DNA from 4 places in the Streptomyces herbicida genome. Region 1 is predicted to be linked to each of the others. Evidence: riboswitches for the same ligand, from Rfam matches in the RefSeq annotation. Region 1 holds a riboswitch; each other region holds the start of a gene.

Region 1 (2,191 bases):
GGACCGCCGGAGGTCGACAGGGTGTGTCAGGGGTTGAGGCCCTTGCCCCGCAGCCATGTCATCGGATCGATCCCGGTGGCCTGGCCGCCCGGGTGGACCTCCAGGTGCAGATGCGGGCCGGTGACGTTGCCGGTGGCGCCGACGCGGCCGATGACGTCGCCGGTGCTGACCTTCTGCCCGGCGGAGACGCTGATCGAGGACTGATGGCAGAACCACAGCTCGGTGCCGTCGTCGAGGGTGAGGATCGTGCGGTAGCCGTAGGAGCCGGCCCAGCCCGCCTCGGTGATCGTGCCGCTGTGGATGGCCTTGATGAGCGTGCCCGTGGGCGCGGCGAAGTCGAGGCCGGTGTGGTAGCCGGAGGACCACATGGCGCCGGCCTGACCGAAGGTCGAGGTGATCGTGTACGAGGAGGTCGGCAGCGTGTACTGCTTGGCCAGCGCGGCCAGGCGCGCGGCCTCGGCCTTCTTCTTGGCCGCGGCCTCCGCGCTCGCCTTGGCGGCGGCGGCCTTGGCGGCGGCCTCCTTCTCGGCCTTGGCGGCCGCGGTGGCGACCTGCTTGTCCGCGGCGGCCACGGCAGCGGCGGCGGCCTTGGTGTCGACCTGGCCCCGCTGCTTCTCGGCCTGGGCCATGATGCGGTTGCGCAGCGCCTCACCGGCGTCGGAGGCGCCCTGGGCGCTGTCGGCGGTGGTCATGCCGACGCCGCTGAGCGCGGTCGCGGAGCCCTTGGGGGCGTCGTCCGGGGTGCTGTCGCCGAGCAGGGAGCCGACGGAGGGCAGGTCGGGCATGGAGATGGACACCGGCGGCTTGCCGGTGTTGGCGCTGGCCATGCCGCCCGCGCCGACGGCGGCTATGACACCGACGCCCAGGACCGTGGAGCTGCGGGCGAGTCCGCCGCCGCGCTGCTTGGCGACGCGATGCCGGCCGCGTACCGGGCTGAGGGACTCCTCGGTGGGGTTCCACTCCTCCCACGGGCCCTCGTCGGTGCGGTAGCTGCCGTAGCCGAAGGTCTCGGGGTGCTCGCTCGGCACGAATGGGGCTGTGGGGGCAGGCCGGTTGGACGCCACGCGGGCGTACTCCTTTCCTTCCGCCGCCTACCGGGTTAGCTGACGGGTTCGGAGCAGGAAGGTCTCCTACGCGCGTATACCGGCCGTGCCTCCACGGCGGCATCCGCGTGATTCACCCCAAGGTGGTGGTTCCCCGGTTCCCTTGCGGGATTCGGCGCGTGCGCACGGAGCCGACTCTTGTGACGGCTGGGACGACCGCGCTGCGTTATCGAACGTTAATAGACCCCGCCGTCAGATTCCAAGCCGTTCTACTTGATCATTAACGTTTTTACTGCGGGACTTACAGGCCATGACCGGTGGAAATCGGGCGAGTTGGCCGCAGTACATGAGTCACGGCGGTTTTGATGGTGACTCAGATGTTATGCGGAGGGCTTCCGTCCGATCACTCTTCGTGATAAGTGCGTGGTCGCACAAAACACTCAGGGCCGGAATCCGTGAACTGGATTCCGGCCCTGAGCCTTGAGTAGCGGGGACAGGATTTGAACCTGCGACCTCTGGGTTATGAGCCCAGCGAGCTACCGAGCTGCTCCACCCCGCGTCGGTGTGCCTCAAGCATACGCCATACGCAGGGGTGCAAACGCACGGCTCTACTCGCCGGTCAGCAGGTGCCGGTTCGGCGCTTTTGCCAGGTCCTCGTACTCGGGCAGCACGACGACGTCCACGCCCTCGCCCGTCAGCAGCCCGGTGCCGTCGGCGCCCGGCACGAACGTGTCCGGCTCCCGCCAGGCCGTGACCACCCGTCGCACCCCGGCGTCCAGGATCAGCCGCGCGCAGGGAGCGGGCCGCGACGCCCGGCGGGTGCAGGGCTCCAGGCTGCTGTACACCGTGGCGGCGGCCAGCCTCGGATCGGCCGGGTCGATCTTGGCCAGCGCCGCCTCCTCGGCGTGCACGACCGGGTCGTCGCCCTCCCGCGAATGACCCCGGGCCAGCTCGGTCCCGTCTGCGGCCACCACGATCGCGCCCACGCTGAAGGCGGTCTCCGAGGGCGGGCACAGCGCCGCGAGCTCGCAGGCGATCCGCATCCAGTGCCGGTCCGCCGCGCTGACCGACCGCCCGGTTCCGGGTGCCGTCGGCTCGTACCGCATCAGTACGACGTCCTCGATGCGGCGCGTCTCGACGAGCCGGAG
Region 2 (2,191 bases), on a different contig from region 1:
TCCGGCTCGTCTGGCTCGTCTGGCTCGTCCGATTCTTCGAGCTCCTCCGGCTCCTCTGTTTCGTCCGACTCGTCCGACTCGCCTTCGAAGTCGGACTCCTCGGAGGAGGCCTCGCCCTCGACAAGCGCCGACAAGGACAGCGAGGCGAAGGACAACGATAAGAACGAGGACAAGGGCGAGGATTCCGCTAAGTCGGACAAGTCGGATTCTGCGGGTTCGGGCGACTCGCAGGGGAGCGGCGATGCACCCACAGAAGCCCCCAAATCGGGCGACTCCGACAACTCGTGGCAGAACGGCGGGTCTTGGAGTCTGGTCGACACCGGCGCCGTCGGGGGCGGTCGTCACCGTGGGACCAGTGCGGACGAAAGCACAGCAAACGGTCAGGACTCCGCCTCCGTGGGCCGTCACGCCTCGCGTACCTACACGGTCCGCGACGGCGACACCCTCGTGTCCATCGCCGACTCCCTTGACGTCGACGGCGGATGGCGTGCGCTCTATGCCGCCAACAAGGCGGCCATCGGCGCCGACCCGAACGACATCACCGCCGGTCAGACCCTGGACGTCGGTACCGAAAACGGCGGAAAGTAGCGGGAGTTGACGCCCCACTTTCACGCCTAATGTCCGGTTTGGTGAAAGTGTGGGATGAGTCTCAGAAGCCCTGATCGTCTTTGAAATTCCCCGGATCGCGTGTCTACGGTCGAGTCCGCTCGTCACCACGAGCCCCGGCTGTCGCAACGCCGAGTCCTGCCAGCGGCCGCACGGGAACAGTCGTCGCGTCACGCGCCGTAGGCAGGAGCGGGGGACCCAAGGTAAGTGCCGCGCCGGGCAGTTGAGCCGGAGCGGCTAGGGGTGGAGCCACGCCTCCCAGTGGAGGTGTGGCCGGGCAACTCAACCGGCCCGAACCCGACAGCTCACCTCGCAGGCGTCGGTGAGGGGATCCATCCATGCTGTTTTCCGTCAAGGGCAAGCACCGTCGTCCCTCGAAGGCCAAGGCCACGCGTGCCATCGCGCTCGCCGGTGTCACCGGCGCCGCCATCGCCGCCCCGCTGATGGCCTCCGGCACCGCCGCCGCCGCCACTGCCTCCGAGTGGGACGCCGTCGCCAAGTGCGAGTCCGGCGGCAACTGGTCGATCAACACCGGCAACGGCTACTACGGCGGTCTGCAGTTCTCGGCGTCGACGTGGGCCGCGTACGGCGGCACGAAGTACGCCGGCACCGCGGACAAGGCCACCAAGGCGCAGCAGATAGAGATCGCCGAGAAGGTCCTCGCCGCCCAGGGCAAGGGCGCCTGGCCGGTCTGCGGCACGGGCCTGTCCAGCGCCCCCTACGGCGGCGCCGCGGCGAGCTCCTCGAGCACCGCCACCCGCTCGACGGAGAAGCCGGCCGCCTCCCGCTCCGCCCAGCGCCCGGCCGCCAAGACCGTCACCACCCCGACCGGCAAGAAGGTCAAGAAGGGGGACGGCGAGTACAAGGTCGTCAAGGGCGACACCCTCGGCTCGATCGCCCAGAAGCACAAGGTCAAGGGCGGCTGGCAGAAGCTGTTCAAGCTGAACAAGGACATCGTCCAGGACGCGGACCTCATCTACCCGGGCCAGCAGCTGCACCTGAAGTGACAGGCGCCTGGTAGCCGAATCACAGGCCGCTCCCCACCGTGCTCCCCGCAGTGGAGGGCACGTGGGGCCCGCCCCCCCCCGTCCCCACGGTCTCCCCGCCCCGGTGCGTATTCCCCCGTACGCGCCGGGGCGGGGTTTGTTCCAGGGCCGCTGTGCTCGTGCTTGGGCCGCTGTGCTCGTGCTTGGGCCGCTGTGCTCGTGCCGTTCCGCCGGAGCCGTCCCTCTCGCCGCGTTCTTCTCGCGATGTTTCTCGAGCCGTTCTCCACCCCGCCTTTGTTTCGAGCCGGAACAATGGGTACGGTCGAACCCTGTCCACGGGACGGTCGGTCGGTGGCCGATGCCCCCGGGACGGTTAGGCTCTAGTCGCAAGGCACCCCAGCCCCGCACTTCCAGCGTCACATCCCAAGAAGGAGATGCTCGTGCCGTCCATCGACGTCGTCGTAGCCCGGGAAATCCTGGACTCCCGAGGCAACCCCACGGTCGAGGTCGAGGTCGGCCTCGACGACGGCAGCACGGGTCGTGCCGCCGTTCCGTCCGGCGCCTCCACCGGTGCCTTCGAGGCCATCGAGCTCCGCGAC
Region 3 (2,191 bases), on a different contig from region 1:
GACATCCGCATCCCCCTGCCCAACGGGACACGGCCGCACGTGCGCGCATGGCGGCTCCTGACGGAGGTCGCGGCCCTCGCGCCCGAGCCGCTCAAGGCGGTCGCCACGGTCCGCTCCATGGACGACCACTACGACAACGACGTGCACCGCCCGGGAGGTTCCGTCCTCGCGGCCGGCACGCACGCCTGGGGGCCGCACTGCTCGCCTTCATGGACCTGCGCGCTCGCGCATCCGACCCGTGACGACTACGGGCAGCGAGCCCCGGTCCGCACGGACTGCGGCGCAATCAGGGCCGCCGCGCCGACGGCAGGCGGCTGACGACTGTCCACCTGCGCGGGAGGTGTTCGACCAGACGGAGGACCGTGTCGTGGTACGCGTCGCGCCACCCCCGACCGCGGCCGGCCGCCCGGCACGACGGTCCGGACCCCTTCGGACGCCACCTGTGACGCGGAACACCTCCTCGTCCCCGAGGAGGTGGTCTGCGCGGAGGGCGGCGAGACGGCCTTCCGCCGGACGCGGGAGAAGCGCGTCCCACGGACCCCCGCGAACCCCCTGTGACCTGCATGTCTGATTTGCCGTGAATGTTATTCCGTGAGTTGGGTCACGTGGCCTCATGTCGCCCCACATCCGCCTAAACACCCGTTCGCCCTTTTCCCGCCGACCAGTTGAGGCTGTGCAACCGCAAAGGATCAAGTGCCTCATACGCCTCAGACAAAGGTCAATCGGTGCGTTCTGTGAATCAGGTACTTGTTCCCGACATGTGCTCTCGCATAGCTTCCGGGCCTGTCAGGCGGACGCCTCATCCTGCCGCCGCCGGACGTAACCCATCGACGAACTCATTCGCGTAGGCAGGAGCGGGGGACCCAGGTAAGCGCCGGGCCGCACGACACACGTCGCACGGAACGGCTCGGGGTGAAGTCGCGCAGCCTCAGGGCGGCACGGCCGGGCACCTCCCCGCCCGAACCCGACAGCTCACCTCGCAGGCGACGGAGAGGAACATCCCCATGCCTGCTGCCGCTCAGTCCCGCCGCACCGCCCGCCTCGTCCGCAAGCTCGCCGTCGCCGGCACCGGCGCCGCGGTGCTCGCCCTCCCGCTCATCGGCGCGACCACCGCCTCGGCCGCCCCGGCGGCCACCACCTCCGGCACGACCGGTACGACCTTGGCCGGCTACCCGAACAACCTCGACGGCTGGATCCGCGAGTCCCTCGCCATCATGGCGGAAAGGCACATTCCGGGCACGTACCACGGCATCTACCGCAACATCATGCGTGAGTCGTCGGGCAACCCGCGGGCCATCAACCTGTGGGACTCCAACGCGGCCAAGGGCATCCCGTCCAAGGGCCTGCTCCAGGTCATCGACCCGACGTTCAACGCGTACCACGTGGTCGGAACGTCGTTCGACATCTACGACCCGGTCGCGAACATCACCGCCGCCTGCAACTACGCGGCCGCGCGGTACGGCTCGATGGACAACGTCTTCGGCGCGTACTGACGGATCTCCCCGAAGCGGGGAGAGCTACGCAAAGAGTCTTTCGAGGACGACGGCGATGCCGTCGTCCTCGTTCGACAAGGTGATCTCGTCGGCCACCGCCCTGAGTTCGGGGTGGGCGTTGGCCATCGCCACACCGCGGGCGGCCCAGTCGAACATCGGGATGTCGTTGGGCATGTCCCCGAAGGCGATGGCCTGGCGGGCGCTCAGCCCGAGGTGTTCGGCGGCCAGCGCGAGGCCGGTCGCCTTGGTGATACCGCACGGCTGGAGCTCGACGGTCCCCGGCCCGGACATGGTCACCGTCGCCAGCGAACCCACGACATCGCGGGCGGTCGCCGCCAACGCGTCGTCGGACAGCGCGTGGTGGCGGAGCAGGACCTTGCTGATGGGTTCGCACCACAGCTCGTCGCGCCGATGGACCCGTACGGCGGGCAGGGTCGGGTGCGGCATCAGATACCCCGGTTCGATGAGCGTGAGCCCGTCCACCCCGTCCTGGTCGACGGCCGCGTACACCTGACCCACCTCGGCCTCGATCTTGCCGAGCGCGGTCTCGGCCAACTCCCGGTCCAGGGTGACCGACCACAGCAGACGGTCCGCGCCGGCGTCGTACAACTGCGCGCCCTGTCCGCACACCGCGAGCCCCCTGCTGCCGAGTTCATCGAGCAGCGGCCGCACTCTCGGAGCGGGGCGCCCCGTGACCA
Region 4 (2,191 bases), on a different contig from region 1:
CCCCCACTGCTGCAGTTGCTGGTAGGCCGCGGCAACCTGCTGGTCGAGGAGGGCGAGTTGTTTGTCGACGTCCTCCCTCGCCCCGTCCGGCACATCGGTCAGCCGGCTGCCCACGTCCGGGCAGTCGATCGTCGCGCCGGCGGCCAGCACCCGGCCGGTCTGGCTCGACTGGTCCGAGCCGCTCTCGGTGGCGGAGGCGTAGACGTTCGCCGCGATCAACCCCCCTCCGCCCAGCATCAGTGCGACCGCTGCGAAGGTCGCGCGTCGTGCGCCTGTCGGGCGTCTGCGCGTATTGCGTCCCACGGAAGTACCCCTGGTCTCGTCGAGGCCGGCTCGGCATGGAAGTCCCCCGCTCCATACGGACCCGGAGGCGACCGTGTTCAACCGCCCCAAAGATTCATCGCAACCTCACAGAGAACGCGGCGATCCGAGTCGGAACGTCACGACTTGCCGGGCCAGGGAGGAATGCGCCATTCGCCGACAGCGTCCCCGCCGCGACAACTCGAGGAGAAATACTCGCCAAGACGGATGATGCGGGGATCGACCACTCGGCGGCGTTCCAGGCCCTGCCCGGCAAGGCGGCACTGCTGACACCCGAGTTGGTGTACGCGGACGCCAACGAGGAGATTCTGCGCCTGTTCGGACGCAAGCGCGAGGACCTCGCGGGCCGGCATAGTGCGCTCAGCGCCGCCTCCCGCGTCGCCCAAGGCCCCGCACGGGCTCTGAACGCGCTCGGCAGGTGCACGCATGTGGTCGACGGCGCCGGCCCTTCCGCCACTACCGGGATGCGGACCCGGAGGCCCTCGCCGATGCCGTGCTGCGGGAACTCCTGCCCACGGAAGGCGCGACCGACGACACCGCGTTGATCGCCGTACGGCTCTGAGTCACCGAGGACCCCTCAGTACCGAACCTCCAAGCGAATATCACAAATACGTATCGGACATTTCACACGTCAACCTTCACACGAGGCGCACAAGTTGGTTAGGTTGACGACCAGGCTGCACGGCTCCCCCCGGCGAACCCCGCCGGGCCGCGTGGCCTCCGCCGAGTCCGGGCCCTTTCGGGGCAGCCGGAGCCGGGGACCCAACCGACATTGGGGTGAATCGGCCCAACTGCCCACCAGGGCATGGCCGTAGGGCACGCCTTCCGGAATCGACCGCCCGAACCCGACAGCTAACTCGGTAGGCGGAGTACGGAAGGAGTACGTCTCCCATGGCGACGGAGAGCCGTGACGAGGTTCGGCAGCGGATCGACAACCTCTACGACCGGGCCGAGAACGCCACGGGGAACTACAACGCGACCCGCGCGATGTCCGCGGGGAAACGTGGCCGCGGAGTTCCGCTCCGCAAGCGGCCGGGCGGGGACACCGATCCCGAACTCGACAGCGTGACCCGTCAGTGGTTCGACGCGGCGCGCTCCAAGCTGGGTCCGACCGTGCCCGCCGTACTGCCCGCCGACCGTATGCCTCAGCAGCGCTCGCCCGGGAATCGTGGCGCCGCTCCGGCACGGGGCGGCTTCCCCGGTGCCGAGCCGGAGAAGGCCGCCCGGTCTCTCCCGCCGGAGCTGACCGCCGGGTTGAGCGGTCGTCCCGTCGCGGAGCTGACCGGTCGGCCCGTGGCCGAGTTGCCTGGTCGGCCCGTGGCCGAGTTGCCCGGTCGGCCCATCGCGGAGCTGACCGCGCGGCCCGTCGCGGCACTGCCCGCCGTGCCCGAGCCGCGGCTGGAGCTCGAGGCGGCCCCCGGCGCACTGCTGCCCGCGCCCGCCGCCGGGCCGCGCCGGCCCTCGCCGGCGGACTCCAAGGGGCAGAACCAGCGAAAGCTCACGGCCGCGCGCGACCTCCTGAGCCGCCACGCCGCCCGGAGCAGCGCCCCGATCGCGGCGATCGAGTCCCGGCCGGCCGCCCAGGAATCCTGGTTCCCGCAGGAGACCCTCGGCACGACGGACTCCTTCACCACCGGCACCCTGCCCGTCCAGCAGGCCGTCCCCGGCGCTGCCCCGGCCCCGTTCGCCATGGACGCCCTCACGGACACGGACTCCTTCGCGACCGGCTACCTGCCCATGCAGACAGACATGACGGGCACCGTGATCGGCACGGGCGCGCTCACCCACGCGGGGAGCTACGCGACCGCCCCCCTGCCCGCGCAGACAGGCATGACGCCCGCCCCTGTCGCCATGGGCGCGCTCACCGACA

The links. Region 1 has a riboswitch for cyclic di-AMP ahead of Q8A52_RS47355 (M23 family metallopeptidase). Riboswitches for the same ligand answer to the same signal wherever they lie in the genome.
Region 2: another riboswitch for cyclic di-AMP. It lies ahead of Q8A52_RS04105 (transglycosylase family protein); the one in region 1 lies ahead of Q8A52_RS47355 (M23 family metallopeptidase).
Region 3: another riboswitch for cyclic di-AMP. It lies ahead of Q8A52_RS34370 (transglycosylase SLT domain-containing protein); the one in region 1 lies ahead of Q8A52_RS47355 (M23 family metallopeptidase).
Region 4: another riboswitch for cyclic di-AMP. It lies ahead of Q8A52_RS21660 (NlpC/P60 family protein); the one in region 1 lies ahead of Q8A52_RS47355 (M23 family metallopeptidase).

Annotation. Positions count from the first base shown of each region.
Region 1 covers NZ_JAUYWJ010000046.1:22,565-24,755, reverse strand. Annotated here, with positions in the region: gene Q8A52_RS47355 (M23 family metallopeptidase) at 27-1,064, opposite strand; cyclic di-AMP (ydaO/yuaA leader) riboswitch at 1,072-1,231, opposite strand; tRNA gene Q8A52_RS47350 (tRNA-Met) at 1,529-1,602, opposite strand; gene Q8A52_RS47345 (dihydrofolate reductase family protein) at 1,652-2,191, opposite strand, start outside.
Region 2 covers NZ_JAUYWJ010000002.1:90,648-92,838, reverse strand. Annotated here, with positions in the region: gene Q8A52_RS04110 (transglycosylase family protein) at 1-588, shown strand, start outside; cyclic di-AMP (ydaO/yuaA leader) riboswitch at 772-940, shown strand; gene Q8A52_RS04105 (transglycosylase family protein) at 945-1,613, shown strand; gene eno (phosphopyruvate hydratase) at 2,027-2,191, shown strand, end outside.
Region 3 covers NZ_JAUYWJ010000020.1:11,785-13,975, forward strand. Annotated here, with positions in the region: gene Q8A52_RS49225 (hypothetical protein) at 1-318, shown strand, start outside; cyclic di-AMP (ydaO/yuaA leader) riboswitch at 819-1,001, shown strand; gene Q8A52_RS34370 (transglycosylase SLT domain-containing protein) at 1,005-1,493, shown strand; gene Q8A52_RS34375 (HAD family hydrolase) at 1,518-2,191, opposite strand, start outside.
Region 4 covers NZ_JAUYWJ010000010.1:94,727-96,917, reverse strand. Annotated here, with positions in the region: gene Q8A52_RS21675 (DUF1996 domain-containing protein) at 1-216, opposite strand, end outside; gene Q8A52_RS21665 (hypothetical protein) at 740-883, shown strand; cyclic di-AMP (ydaO/yuaA leader) riboswitch at 1,033-1,204, shown strand; gene Q8A52_RS21660 (NlpC/P60 family protein) at 1,213-2,191, shown strand, end outside.